DNA from 2 places in the Rhizobium favelukesii genome. Region 1 is predicted to be linked to the other one. Evidence: riboswitches for the same ligand, from Rfam matches in the RefSeq annotation. Region 1 holds a riboswitch; the other holds the start of a gene.
The links. A riboswitch is a leader RNA that binds a small molecule or an ion and turns the genes downstream of it on or off. The one in region 1 is predicted to bind cobalamin.
Positions count from the first base shown of each region.

Region 2: it holds a riboswitch for cobalamin, as region 1 does, so the genes downstream of both, bluB (5,6-dimethylbenzimidazole synthase) here and nrdH (glutaredoxin-like protein NrdH) in region 1, are expected to answer to the same signal.

Region 1 covers NZ_HG916852.1:3,786,421-3,793,916, reverse strand. Annotated here, with positions in the region: gene lysA (diaminopimelate decarboxylase) at 1-898, opposite strand, end outside; gene lptM (LPS translocon maturation chaperone LptM) at 911-1,105, opposite strand; gene argH (argininosuccinate lyase) at 1,183-2,583, opposite strand; gene tlpA (thiol:disulfide interchange protein TlpA) at 2,625-3,287, shown strand; gene LPU83_RS57245 (hypothetical protein) at 3,540-4,070, shown strand; partial or broken gene LPU83_RS57240 (3-hydroxyacyl-CoA dehydrogenase family protein) at 4,132-4,296, opposite strand; partial or broken gene LPU83_RS75395 (TlpA family protein disulfide reductase) at 4,282-4,399, shown strand; cobalamin riboswitch at 4,560-4,784, shown strand; gene nrdH (glutaredoxin-like protein NrdH) at 5,040-5,261, shown strand; gene nrdI (class Ib ribonucleoside-diphosphate reductase assembly flavoprotein NrdI) at 5,273-5,668, shown strand; gene nrdE (class 1b ribonucleoside-diphosphate reductase subunit alpha) at 5,656-7,496, shown strand, end outside.
Region 2 covers NZ_HG916852.1:2,179,951-2,187,446, reverse strand. Annotated here, with positions in the region: gene LPU83_RS49440 (NADP-dependent malic enzyme) at 1-209, shown strand, start outside; gene LPU83_RS49435 (DUF2865 domain-containing protein) at 340-1,425, shown strand; gene bluB (5,6-dimethylbenzimidazole synthase) at 1,432-2,121, opposite strand; cobalamin riboswitch at 2,163-2,344, opposite strand; gene LPU83_RS49425 (TolB family protein) at 2,370-3,203, opposite strand; gene LPU83_RS49420 (LTA synthase family protein) at 3,409-5,337, shown strand; gene LPU83_RS49415 (DUF1003 domain-containing protein) at 5,419-5,940, shown strand; gene LPU83_RS49410 (hypothetical protein) at 6,072-6,947, shown strand; gene LPU83_RS49405 (class II 3-deoxy-7-phosphoheptulonate synthase) at 7,102-7,496, opposite strand, start outside.

The sequences.
Region 1 (7,496 bases):
TTTCGCCGCCGTCCTTCACGTAGATCACTTCGGTCACCAGGATGCCAGCATTGCCGACGATCAGGCGGCCGGGCTCGGTGACGATCTTGCAGTTCAGTTCGCGCAGCTGGCTCTTGACGATTTCGGCATAGGCTTCCGGATGCGGCGGCGGGTTGTTGTCATCCCGGTAGGGGATACCAAGGCCACCGCCGACATCGACGTGATGGATGTCGTGGCCGTCGGCGCGCAACGTGCTCACCAACTCACGCAGCAGTTTGAAGGCGTCCTCGAACGGCTGCAGTTCGGTGATCTGACTGCCGATATGCATGTCGATACCGGTCACTTCGATGCCGGGCAGGGTCGCAGCGCGGGCATAGACGGCGCGGGCGCGCTCCCAGGAAATGCCGAACTTGTTTTCCTTCTTGCCGGTCGAGATCTTCGCATGCGTCCTGGCGTCGACATCGGGATTGATGCGGAAGGAGACAGGTGCCCTCTTGCCCGAATTGATGGCGCGCTGGTTAAGGATCTCGAGTTCCGGCTCGGACTCGACATTGAAGCAGTAGATGCCGGCCTCGAGCGCAAAGTCCATTTCGCGCGGTGTCTTGCCAACGCCGGAGAACATGATGCGCGATCCCGGGATGCCGGCGGCGAGCGCGCGGCGCAGCTCTCCTTCGGAGACGACGTCGATGCCGGCGCCAAGATTGCCGAGCGTCTTCAGCACGGCCTGATTGGAATTCGCCTTCATGGCGTAACAGACCATGGCGTCGACATCGTTGAACGCTTCGGCGAACACCCGATAGTGGCGCTCGAGCGTCGCCGTGGAATAGCAGTAGAAAGGTGTGCCGACGGCCTTGGCAATCTCGGGAACGGGAACGTTTTCGGCGTAGAGGACGCCGTCGCGATACTGGAAATGGTTCACGTCAGTTGCCTCTTAGAGAAGCGGATCGAGGATGAAGGGTCTATCCGCGGTGCCTGGCTGCGGCGTCGGCTTCGACGAGTCGCCGGTCTTCGTTGCGTTCGCGCTCGGCGGATCGAGATCGCCTTTACGCCCGCACCCGGCGACGGCAAGGCCGATCACGGCGAAAACAACCGTCAAGCGGACGATCTGCGGCAAGCTCTTCTGCATGGAATTCCTCTTGGAGCGGCACTGGTGGACACCTTCATAGCGAAGTTTGTCCACCTTGTGCACCCTGATTGTTGAGGTCAGTTGCGGGCGCGCCAGTAGGCGATCTGCTTGCGCACTTCCTCAGGTGCCGTGCCGCCAAAGCTCTTGCGGCTTGCAACCGATGCCTCGACCGTCAGCACGTCGTAGACCTTGTCGGTAATGGCCTGATTGATCGCCTGCAGATCGGCAAGCGACAGGTCGGCGAGATCACAACCCTTGCTCTCGGCAAGCGCCACGGCGCGGCCGGTCACGTGATGGGCGTCGCGGAACGGCAGGCCGGCCTCGCGCACCAGCCAGTCGGCAAGGTCGGTTGCAGTCGAGTAGCCGGAACCGGCTGCGGCTTTCATGCGCGCGGTATTGATCGTCAGGTCGCGGACCATGCCCGTCATGGCAGCGATGGCCAGTTCCAGGCTCTCGGCGGCGTCGAAGACCTGCTCCTTGTCTTCCTGCATGTCCTTGGAATAGGCGAGCGGCAGGCCCTTCATGATGGTCAGAAGCGCGATCAGCGAGCCGTTGATGCGGCCGGTCTTGGCGCGCACCAGTTCGGCGGCGTCGGGGTTCTTCTTCTGCGGCATGATCGACGAGCCGGTGGAGAAGGCATCCGACAGGCGCACGAAGCCGAATTGCGGGGTCGACCAGATGACGATCTCTTCGGCCAGACGCGACAGGTGCATGCTGCAGATGGCGGCCAGCGCCAGGAACTCGATGGCGAAATCGCGGTCGGAGACGGTGTCGATCGAGTTGCGGGTCGGTTCGCGGAAGCCGAGCGCCTTGGCGGTCATGTGGCGATCGATCGGATAGCCGGTGCCGGCCAGCGCCGCCGCGCCGATCGGGCTTTCATCGAGATGCTCGATGGCATGGCGTACGCGCGAGCGGTCGCGGCCGAACATTTCGACATAGGCCATGCAGTGATGGCCGAAGGTGACGGGCTGTGCCGTCTGCAAATGCGTGAAGCCCGGCATGACGGTTTCGGCATGCTCTTCGGCGCGGTCGAGGAAGGCGGCGATCAGGTTGGTCAGCAGCTGCTCGGTCTTCTCAAGCTCTTCCTTCACCCAGAGGCGGAAATCGAGCGCGACCTGGTCGTTGCGCGAACGGGCGGTGTGCAGGCGGCCGGCGGCCGGGCCGATCAGCGTCGCGAGCCGTGCCTCGACATTCATGTGAATGTCTTCGAGCTGGCGGGAGAATTCGAAATTGCCGCTTTCGATCTCTGACAGGATCGTGTTTAGCCCCTCGACGATCTTGTCCTTATCATCGGACTGAATGATGCCCTGGTGGGCGAGCATGGTGGCGTGGGCGATCGAGCCGCGGATGTCTTGTGCAAACAGCTTCTTGTCGAAACCGATCGAGGCATTTATCTCCTCCATGATCGCATCTGGGCCGGAAGCGAAACGTCCGCCCCACATCTGGTTGGAGGATTTGGTGTCCGTGCTGTCGGCCATGAAGATGCCTGCCTTGAAGAACGCGTGTCTCGGAGAACGAAATGACGACAAGAACGCCCCTGCGCCTGCCATCCCTCAAGCTGATAGGGATCGCGGCCGTCGCAGGCATTATTGCCGGTGCGGCAGCGGTTTACATCAGGGAAGCCGGGTCTGGCAATGGCGGGGCGCAAACGGCATCGGGCGAATGCGCGGCGGCAAAGGACGTCGCCGCCAGGATTTCGCCGTTCCTGAAGGGCCAGGTCGCAGCAATGGTTGCCGCCGACGAGCACCGCAAGCTCACCGCCGTCGCCTTCAAGGGCGCCGACGGCAAACCGATGACACTCGACAACTTCGCCGGCAAGACCGTGCTCTTCAATCTCTGGGCGACGTGGTGCGTGCCCTGCCGCGAGGAAATGCCGGCCCTGAACGCGCTGGAGAAGGAGTTGGGCAGCGACAGGTTCCAGGTCGTTCCCGTCAACATCGATACCGGCGACGATGAGAAACCGAAGGCTTTCCTGAGCGAGATCGGCGTTGATGCGCTCAAGCTCTATCGCGACAACACGATCGAGGTGTTCAACAGCCTGAAGAAGCAGGGCCTGGCGTTCGGCCTGCCCGTCACGCTGCTGATCAACGACAAGGGCTGCTTGATCTCTGCCATGAACGGGCCGGCGGCCTGGGATAGCGAAGATGCCAAGGCGCTGATCAAGGGTGCCGTGGGGTCGTGAGCGTCGACAACTTCGAATACTCCCTCGAAAGACGCCACACGACCACCGATATTGAAGGCCCATTGCGGACCTTGCCGTGCGTCGCTAGATTGTGAACGAGACGAAGTCGCGTGCTTGGCGCATAAGTCGAACCCCGACTGAAGGAGACGGCGTCTCCCAAGCTTTTCAAGCTTTAGCTCGCTTCGCTCAGGGGGCAGGCGAGCCCTATCGAACGCAAGTCAGTTTACTGGTGCGACAGAGTAGGAGGCGTAGATGGCAATTTCGCGCAAGCAGGCAGAGCGTTTGCTAACGGCGGACGAATGGCAACTCGTTCAAAAAACCCACCATCCGGCGATGCAGGGCCTGCCGGATGCTGATCTCTCGGACCTCGCCAAGCGAATACGTGAAAGGCGCGATCGTGCGCAAAGCGAGGCGAATAGACAGCGCAGGGAAATGAGAGGCAAGGCGCAACCCAAAGGGGCGGCGCCAGCGCGCAAGGATACGGGCACGAGAGCCAAACTCGAAGTTCTGGCAATGGGCGTGCGTAGTGTAAATGCCGAACAGGCTCGTCGGCGTAGAATGCTCGCTAAAGTTCAGATGGTCGAGAACATGCGAGCCGTGTTGGCGCGAAAGAAAGAAGCAAAAAGCGAGAAAGACGCGTCATTTAACGCACGCCAGGCTCATGCAGGCATGCACTCGATCGAAAGTTCAAAGCGCAAAAATCTCATCCGTCCTATGGAGCGAGGTAGATTGCGGAAGGCTGGCGCTGTTTCACAGGCAAAGCGCGACGCCCGTGGCGTATAGGCGTTGATGGTTTTTGCCAGGTCACTTCATCAGCTTATCGATCTGGTGTGAGCGGCCAACCTCAAATAGCAGGAATGGAACCCGACATCTCGTGGATCCGCGATATCAATTGGCGTCTCGGGACCGGCGGTTCGCCACGATAGTCATAGAAGCCACGGCCGGACTTGCGGCCGAGCCAGCCGGCCTCGACATATTTCACCAGCAGCCGGCAGGGGCGGTCCTTGGCCTGTCCGCCACGCTGCTGATCGATGACAAGGGCGGTCTCCGCCATGAACGGCCCCGCGGCCTGGGACAGCGAGGACGCAGCTGATCAGGGCGCGGTCGGGTCGCAAGAGGCGTCGCGACGCGGTGCAGATCGAATACTCTGCTTCGCTCCAATTTTCTTTCGAGGTCGATCCGTCCGACACCCCCTCCGGAGTGGCATTGCGATTTCCCAGACTTTCACCGGCTGGTGTGAACATAGCCATTGACGGGAAATTAACCTCATATACTATATGTAGTGTTCGAGGTTCTTCAGATTCGCAAGGATCGGAAGCTAAGACGGGAATAAGGTGCGCGACGTCCATGACGGGCCGAGCAATGCCGGAGCTGCCCCCGCAACTGTAAGCGGCGAGTGTTCGTTCGACAAAGCCACTGAAGTCTTTGATTTCGGGAAGGCGAGAATGAGCGCTATGACCTGCAAGCCAGGAGACCTGCCTCGATCAGCAACGTCCACGGGCGGGGTGTCCGGATGGAGAGCGTTGGATTGTGCACGATGCCGCGATCTTCGCTTCCGCTAATGCCCCGCATGAGTCACTTCGGGGTGAAGTCTTATGTCCTTGAGTTTCGATTTGCATCTACGCGAGTGACGGGCATTTAGCGCGCCCGGCAATCGGCAATAGCTGTCTTCATTTTCGAGTTCCTGTCGCACGGACATCGGCGGATGTCCGAACGATCCTTTATGCCTTCCTGATACACGAGGATATATTGATGAGCATTACTGTTTACAGCAAGCCCGCCTGCGTCCAGTGCACCGCGACCACCCGCGCACTCGACCGCCAGGGCATCGATTACACCGTGATCGACGTTTCCACCGATTCTGCGGCCTACGAACTGGTGCAAGGCCTCGGCTATCGCCAGGTGCCCGTGGTCGTCGCCGGTGAGCAGCATTGGGCCGGGTTCCGCCCCGATAAGATCAGCGCGCTGGTGTGACGGAAAGGACGATGGGCGAGATCGTCTATTTTTCCAGTCGGTCGGAAAACACTCATCGCTTCGTAACAAAGCTGGGTTTGCCGGCCCAACGCATCCCGATCGGCGGCGACGCTAACCTTGCGGTTAGCAGTCCTTTCGTCCTGATCGTCCCCACCTATTGCGGCGAATGCGGCAAGGGGGCCGTGCCCAAAGAGGTGATCCGCTTCCTCAACGACGCGGAAAACCGTTCAAACATCCGCGGGGTCATCGCCGCGGGCAACAGCAACTTCGGAGCGACCTTCGGGATCGCCGGCGACATCATCTCTGCCAAGTGCCAGGTGCCGTACCTCTACAGGTTCGAGCTGCTGGGCACGGCGGCGGATGTCGACAACGTCAGACGCGGATTGGAACGATTTTGGACACGCTAACGCTCGATCGACCTCTGAAGGCATCAGAAGCCGCGCTCGACTACCACGCCCTCAATGCCATGCTGAACCTCTATGACGAGGACGGCAAAATCCAGCTTGACAAGGATCGGCTGGCGGCCAAGCAGTATTTCCTGCAGCATGTGAACCAGAACACCGTCTTCTTTCATAACCTCAGGGAAAAGCTCGATTACCTGGTGACCGAGGGTTATTACGAGCAGGACATTCTCGACCAATATTCGTTCAACTTCGTGCGCGAACTCTTCGACCATGCCTATGCGAAAAAGTTCCGCTTCCCAACCTTCCTCGGGGCTTTCAAGTATTACACCAGCTATACGCTGAAGACCTTCGACGGAAAGCGCTATTTGGAGCGCTACGAGGACCGCATTTGCATGGTTGCCCTGACGCTGGCCTGCGGCAACGAAAACCTCGCCCGTGATATGGTCGATGAGATCATCGCCGGGCGGTTTCAGCCCGCGACGCCGACCTTCCTCAATGCCGGGAAGAAGCAACGCGGCGAACTCGTCTCCTGCTTTCTCTTGCGCGTCGAGGACAACATGGAGTCGATCGCGCGAGGCATCAATTCGGCGCTTCAGTTGTCGAAGCGCGGCGGGGGTGTTGCACTTGCTCTGACGAACCTGCGGGAAGCGGGTGCTCCGATCAAGCAGATCGAGAATCAGTCTTCCGGCGTCATTCCTGTCATGAAGCTTTTGGAAGATTCATTCTCTTACGCCAACCAACTCGGCGCGCGCCAAGGGGCAGGGGCAGTCTACCTCCATGCGCACCATCCCGACATTATGCGCTTCCTTGACACCAAACGCGAAAATGCCGATGAGAAGGTCCGGATCAAGACGCTGTCGCTCGGTGTCGTCATTCCCGACATTACCTTCGAGCTCGCAAAGAACAACGAGGACATGTACCTCTTCTCGCCCTACGACGTGGAGCGGGTCTATGGCGTGGCTTTCACCGAGATTTCGGTGACGGAAAGGTACCGCGAGATGGTGGCCGACAGCCGTATCCGTAAGAAAAAGATCAAGGCGCGCGACTTCTTCCAGGTGATCGCCGAAATCCAGTTCGAAAGCGGCTATCCCTACATCATGTTCGAAGACACGGTGAACCGCGCCAATCCGGTCGCCGGCCGCATCACGATGAGCAACCTTTGCTCGGAAATCCTGCAGGTGAGCGAGGCGAGCGAGTTCAACAATGATCTCTCCTACAAGCATATGGGCAAGGACATCTCCTGCAACCTCGGCTCGCTCAATATCGCCGCGGCGATGGATTCCACCGACTTCGGCAAGACAATCGAGACTTCGATCCGCGCGCTGACCGCCGTTTCCGACCTGAGCCATATCGCCTCGGTGCCGTCAGTCGAGAAGGGCAATGACGACAGCCATGCGATCGGCCTCGGCCAGATGAACCTGCACGGCTATCTCGCCCGCGAGCGCATCTACTACGGTTCGGACGAAGGCGTCGATTTCACCAATATGTATTTCTACACGGTGACCTACCATGCCATCCGCGCCTCGAACCGGCTGGCGGGGGAGCGTGGCACGAGCTTCAAGGGATTCGAGAACTCGACGTATGCAACCGGCGAATACTTCGACAAATACACGGAGCAGGCCTGGGTCCCGGCAACCGAGCGGATCAAGGAGCTCTTCGAGACAGCCGGCATCGATATTCCGACACAGGAAGACTGGCTTGTGCTGAAGCAGGCGGTAATGACCTTTGGCCTCTATAACCAGAACCTGCAGGCCGTGCCGCCGACCGGTTCGATCTCCTACATCAATCACTCGACCTCCTCGATCCATCCGATCGTTTCGAAGATCGAAAT
Region 2 (7,496 bases), 1.6 Mb from region 1:
ATGACGAAGCCAACCTGCTGGTCTTCCCGAACCTCGATGCGGCCAACATCACATTGGGCGTTGTAAAGTCGATGATCGATGGACTGCATGTCGGGCCGATCCTGCTTGGCGCGGCACTGCCGGCGCACATCCTGGCGCCTTCCGTGACCTCCCGCGGCGTGGTCAACATGGCCGCCCTCGCCGTCGTCGAGGCTTCACAGCCAGCGTGATTTGCGGCAGATTGAAAAAATGCGTTAAGGTTCCGACCGCAGCTTGTTGCGACAAGCGGGCTAGCAATGAAGGCGCGGCAGGACGCCGCGCCTGATGACCCTGGTATTTGCTCACCGATGGGACGATGCCTTGAAGCGCTGGATTTTGTCACTCACAGCCGCCCTTGCTCTGACCGGGCCGACCCATGCCCAGATGCCGGCGATCTGTGGCGACCTGCGCGGCCGCCTCGCCGACCTGCCGCAGATCATCGGCAGCACGCCCGAAGTGCGCAAATACGCCAGCGCCATAGCCGAACAAAACCTTGAACTTCGCAAACTCCGGAGCGATCTGCGCCAAAACGGCTGCACGAGCGGCAGCATGGTCGTGATCGGCGATGATGACGGCTACTGTGGCGAACTCGAGCGCGCCGAAGCCAAGATGGTCGACAACATCCGTTATCTGCAGCAGCGTCGCGACGAACTGCGCGGCCAGAGTGAGGATGTCCGCATGAGGAACGAGCTTCTTGCAGCGCTCGACGACAACGGCTGCAACGAGGCGCAGTGGCCCGCTGACACCGGCCAAGGATATGCGCCGCCACCCAGCATCGAAGATCAGGCGTTGCGGAACGACACATTCATTCCCTTGGGTGGCGATCCAAGCCAGCGCCGTTATGGTCTCCCGGGCCTGTCGCCGCTCTCTCATCTGAACACCGTATGCGTGCGAAGCTGTGACGGCGGCTTCTTTCCGTTGAGCTCGAACGCAACATCCCAAGACTTTGCCCGCGATGCCGACACCTGCTCGAAGATGTGTCCCGGCATCGAAACCGAGCTCTTCTATCATGACGTCTCCAGCACCGAGACATCGCAGATGATCTCCGCGACGACAGGCGCTCCTTACACCGCCATGCCGAATGCTTTCGCTTACAAGAACCGCAAGCCCGGCGAAAAATCGTCCTGCAGTTGCGATCTTAACGCTTACTACGCGCGGATGCGAAAAAACCAATCGATCAGCGAACCGCCACAACAGGGATCGATCACAACGATCGAAACCAAGAAGCCCGAGATGGAGAGCCATGCCGTCGCACCGGCCGCGCCTCAGCCTCAGGTGCCGGACAGGCCCTATGATCCGGCAGGAAGCAAGGTGCGCCAGATCGGCCCGCAGTTCCTTGCCGGCGACCAAGGTACGATCGACCTCAAGAACCCGGCAAAGCCAGGCCCCCAGCCGCAGCAACAGTAGGCCGCATCATTCCGCTGAATTGCCCCAAAGATCCATGAAGACAAGCTCCTCGAGCGGCAGGCGCTGGCGCCATCCTTTGACCGCCAGCTCCGGCTGTTGATAGAGTTGATCGACGTAGCCGACACAGAGCCAGGCAACGATCTCGACCCGCTCCGGAACGCCGAGAATCCTTTTGATATCGGACTCGTGAAAGATGCTCACCCAGCCGACCCCCACGCCTTCGGCGCGGGCTGCGAGCCACAGATTTTGCACGGCGCAGACCGTGGAGTAGGAATCCATTCGTGGGTTGTGCGTTCGGCCGAGAACGACATCGCCGCAGCGATTGGGATCACAGGTGACGCAAATGCTGAGCGGTGCGGCTCGGATGCCCTCCAGCTTCAGCGACCGGTAGAGCTGCTGTCGCTCCCCCTGAAACATCTCGCCGGCCTCGCGGTTGGCGTAATCGAACGCCTGCCAGACCGCCTCCTTCACCTGCTGATCGCGCACCAGAATGAAATTCCAAGGCTGCATGAACCCGACGGACGGCGCGTGATGCGCAGCCGACAAAAGCCTGATGATGACGTCATCCGGTATGGGGTCCGGGAGAAATTCCGAACGTACGTCACGACGCGTCGATATCGCCTTGTATACGGCGTCACGTTCCTCGGCCGAAAAGGCTGCGGCTCCCGACAGGGAGCCTGAATTGTCTGGTCGCATCGTCAATCCCCAACAACACAACCGCCCCGCCGTCCACGCGGGTCAGTCTATGATGTCGGGCCGGTCTTCTGACTTGGCGTCATCCGGCTGCCGCGCCTTCCCGATACTGGACCAGTGGCTTGTTGCGGCAGTCGTCAGCCTTACAGCGTTGGGCACGTTTCGGTCTTTCACCGAATTCCCGATTCTCCCGCCTGAGACGGGCACCCGACGGAGGGTCTATGCCGCGAAAAATCTGTCGATGCAATCCTTCATGCTGAGATCGGGTAGTACCGCACATAGGCGAACTCATCGCCTGACGGCGACCAATTCGGCACGTTGATCGTTCCCTGCCCACCAAAGAGTTTGAAGAGCGTCGTCAGGTTGCCGCCATCCATATCCATCAGCCGCAGACAAACATCGAGATCGCGAGGGTGGTCGAAGACGTCGGGGTCGTAGGAGAGGATCAGGACCTTATCGTTGTTGGGCGACGGATGAGCAAACCAATTGCCGTAGTTGTCGCTGGTGATCTGTTCGAGGCCGGTCCCATCCGGATGAATGCGCCAGATCTGCATGAGGCCCGTGCGGCTGGAATTGAAGTAGATCCACTGGCCGTCGGCCGAATAATCTGGCCCGTCGTTGCGCCCCTCGCCGCGTGTCAACCGCTTCTCGTCGCCGCCGTCTACCGAAATCGTGTAGATGTCGAATAGGTCGTCGCGGATGCCGCAATAGGCGAGATCCTTCCCGTCGGGCGACCAGCCGTGCCAATAGGACGGCTGATTTTGCGTCACCAGACGCGGCGCGCCGCCTTCTGCCGGAAGTACATAGATCGTCGATTTCCCGAACTCGGTCTTGTCGGAAATGACGATCTGACGGCCGTCAGGCGAGATGCCGTGATCGTTGTTGCAGGCCGTGGCAAATCCGGTATCGACTTTCTCGACCTTGCCCGAACCGTCAAGCACCAGGCGGTAGAGAAGCCCGTCACCGTTCAGCAGAAGATAGCCTCCATCCGGCGAAAAGTTTGGCGCTTCCACCAGTTGCGTGGTTTGCCAGACAACGCGCGCCTGGCCTGTTTTGATGTTGTAGATCTCGATGGAACTTCTCAATCTGAATCCTCCTGACATCGAACTCGTCAGACCTACGACGGCTCGCCGCTCGGCACAAGCAAGTGAACCGAAGCGGGCATCCGCGGACGGCGCCGGCGGCGCTTTATCCACCGATCACAAATGTGGGAAACATAACGGTTCATCTAGCGTTCATGACGAAGATGTGACAGTTCGATGAAGCTTTTATGACGTTGGAGTTTCTTAGTTGATCGCGTTGGGAATGAGGTCCGCAGCGGCAGCGCGTTTCGCGTCGCTTTCCACTGGTGTCAGGGGAAGCGCCCAATCGCCAGCTTTACGCGCTGCGCTCGGAATTTGCCTTTCGGCGCTGATTGCTCTCTTCGCCACTGTAGCGGTCGAAATAATCGCCCGCGATGGGTTCGCCGATGTGCGCGAATTCCTGACATCGCCGGTACGCCCCGGCATGACAACGGTCGTGATGTTGACCGTCCTGATGCTCTCGCTGGACGCTGCCCTGGGAAGACGATTCATTTCGGCGTTGATCGTTCTGCCGCTGGTGCTCGTTCCCGCCATCGTCTCCAGCCAGAAGCAGCATTATCTCACGGACCCCCTGTACCCGTCCGACGTCCTATTTGGGCGCCAGATCATGGAGTTGCTTCCCGTGATGGCGCGCGACCGGCCGTGGACAGCGGTTGCCATGGTCGTTGGCATCGTTCTTTCCGCGGTCGCGATTGCCGTCCTGTGGCATTTCGCTTGGCGCCGTTGTCCGCGGCTCTCAAGGACCGCCCAACTGCGTCAACTCTGTATCGGCTTACCTGTTATCGCAGCTTTTGGCGCGTTGATGGATTATTCCAAATACTCCTACATACGCGATCGCCTTCAGGTCGTGCCGATGATGTGGGATCAGAAGGAAAACTACCGCAGCAACGGCTTCATCCTCGCCTTCATCTTCAACATTCCGATGGCCGACGTGGCAGCGCCGGTCGGCTTCGGTACGCAGGCGCTTGATGCTATTCCGACCCGCAACTACGGCTATCTCAGCGGCCCGCGCGAAAAGCCCGACGTGATCATGCTGATGAGTGAATCCTTCTGGGATCCGACCCGGCTGAAGACCGTCACCCTGTCGCCGGATCCGATGCCGAATATCAGGGCCGAGCAGTCGGGCCATGTCTTCTCACCCGAGTTTGGCGGCATGACCGCCAATGTCGAATTCGAGGCACTGACGGGCTTCTCGAATGCCTTCCTGCCCTATGGCAGCATTCCCTACCAGCAGTATATTCGCAGCAACGTCCCCTCGCTTGCGACGTTCTTCCGCGGCGAAGGCTATGCCGCCCGGTCTCTGCATCCATTCAGCGGCTGGTTCTGGAACCGCAACGAAGTCTACAAGGACTTCGGTTTCGAACAGTTCCGCTCTGAAGAAACCATGCCTCCGATGGAAAAGAGGGGCATCTTCGCTTCGGACGAGTCCCTCATGAAGGAGATCATGAACGAGGCCGACGGTATTGATCGTCCGTTCTTCTTCTTTGGTGTCACTCTGCAGGGACATGGTCCCTACGAGCCGAACCGTTACGTACACAACAGCGTCGACATCAAGGGCAACCTGAACGATGCGGACCGGGCAACGCTGGCCACCTATACGCAAGGGATCAAGGAAGCCGACGACAGCCTCAAGATGCTGATGAATTGGGCCGAGAAGCGCGATCGCGAGACGATCATCGTCCTCTGGGGCGATCACCTTCCGCCACTCGGCAACGTCTACACGGCGACCGGCTACATGCCCGACCAGGTTGCCACGCGCAAGGCATCGGTCAGCGTCATGAAGCAGGAGCACGAGACGCCGCTCGTCATCTGGTCCAACAAGAAAGGCAGCAAGAAGGATGTGGGTACGATCAGCCCGTCGCTCCTTCCCTACCATCTTCTAAAGTTCGCCGGCTTCGAGCATCCCTACTACACGGGCTTTCTCGGCCGCGTGCAGAAGAAGTACAGCGTCATCGATCGCTATCAGCTGATTGCGCGCGACAACACGCCGTCGCCCGATTGGGTTTTGAAACCGAAGAGCCTCGATCCCCTCGTACGGGACTATCGATACCTCCAGCACGACATCATGTTCGGCAAGGCTCAGACGCTCGATCGCTTCTTCCCACAGCATGCGTGGCTGTATGCGCAAGGCACGTAAAAGAGCGGCACAAGCCCGCATTGCAATTTGAAAACATTACGGAATACTGGCGCCCGAGCGATCTAGCATTCGGAGTCGGCAATGCATAACCTATCGGACCTCATCCACCATCACTTCGACAAACCCGATGAACTCGGCGAAATCGAGAAGCGCGTTCTCGCAAAAGCCCACGAGCGCAAGATAATCTCGACGGACATTAACGCGGCCTTGCAGGCGGAATCTTCCGCTGGAGAGCGCCTGGCGGATTCGATTGCCCGCATCGGCGGCTCCTGGTCGTTCATTGTCGCCTTCTTCCTGTTCCTGTTCTTCTGGTGCGTCGTAAACACCGTCGTCCTATTCACCCGCGCCTTCGATCCCTATCCCTTCATCTTCCTCAATCTCGTGCTCTCGATGCTTGCCGCAATCCAGGCTCCCATCATCATGATGTCGCAGAACCGGCAAGCAGAGCGCGATCGCTTCGAGGCGGCGAAAGACTACGAAGTCAATCTCAAAGCAGAACTTGAGGTTCTCTCCCTGCATCAGAAGATAGACATGCGGGTGCTCACCGAAATTGCAGCATTGCGCGAAGACATCGAGCGGCTGAATCAGCGCCTGCCAAGTTGACGAAATGATCCCGGGCCGTAGAATTTAACTATACCGAGCAATTAACGACCCGCTCACCAAGTTCCGCATTGAAACACCGTCACAAATGTAAGAGGAGCAACTGGAACGAATTCTATCCGACCGCGAAGACGATGTTCACTGGCCGACTGCATACACGCGATGAAATCCTTCATCACCCCTTGTTTCTGTCGATCGAGCGTCAGATCGCGCTCCATCTTATCGGCATTCACAAACGCGCTCCTCGTCTTGCCCGCCTCGCCGCCTCGCACCAAAAGTGGCTGCTGACGCAGACGTTGTTTGCCATGCATACCGGACGCGATCGAGGCAATCCCGTTTCAGGGCTTACGGCTGGTCGCATGATGCAGGTCGCCGAGGAGTTTGATCTCGCCAGCAAAAATACGGCAGCCTCATTCCTTGCCGAACTCATCGCCTACAAATTTCTGCGGGATGCTCCTGATGAAATGCCCGATCGGCGCCTGCGTCGCCTCGAGACGACCGAGGTCAGCGAGGAAGCCATGGCCTCGTGGTTCCTGGGGCATATGGCCTGCCTTGATCAACTCGACGACGGCAATCGTGCCAGTCTAACCGCGGACGAGCCCCGGCTCTTTCATCTCGCGCAGCCGCGTGCTGCACGCGCCCTCATCCAGGAGCCGATCTGGAAGGAGCCACGGAGCAGTATCGGCCACTTCCTCTGGTCCGATGTCGGCGGCCTCGTGCTGCACGATCTGATCAGCCGCCTCCCCGACGATGCGCGGGAGCACAAGCGCGTCCTGCTAGTGGGCGTGAGTATCAGCGAACTCGCAAATGAGTTCGGCATCTCCCTCACCAATCTGAAGCGGATGTTCAAGCGCGCCGAAACGGATAACCTGCTTGGCTGGGAAAGCCCTCGCAACCGCGGTGCGCTGTGGCTTTCCCGGATATTCATCGAAGACTATTTCCACTGGCAATCCGCAAAGTTCGCCGAACTGGACAGCGCGATCCACTGGGCCGCCAGTCAGATCCGCTAGCACACCACCCAACAGTCGGCGGCCTGGGTTGGAGACGCTCGGCATCACGTCCGGTGAAGCCTTGTAGGCACGACCAACGCCCGCCCCACAGTCTGTCCTAATCCAATAAAAAAGCCCGGCGTCGGCCGGGCTCCTTTTCTTCCGTCTTGTTTGATCAGCCGTTGACGGCCATCCGCTTTTCGTCGCGGCCGCCCTTCATGCGCTCGGCCAGCAGGAAGGCAAGCTCCAGCGCCTGGTCGGCGTTGAGACGTGGGTCGCAATGCGTGTGGTAGCGATCGTGCAGATCCTCTGCTGTCACAGCACGGGCGCCGCCGGTGCATTCTGTCACATCCTTGCCGGTCATCTCGATGTGGATGCCGCCCGGATGCGAGCCCTCGGCGCGATGGATCTGGAAGAAGCTTTCGACTTCCGACAGGATCCGCTCGAACGGACGGGTCTTGTAGCTGTTGAGCGTGATCGTGTTGCCATGCATCGGATCGCAGGACCAAACGACCTTGCGGCCTTCGTGTTCGACCGCACGGATGAGGCGCGGCAGATGATCGGCGACCT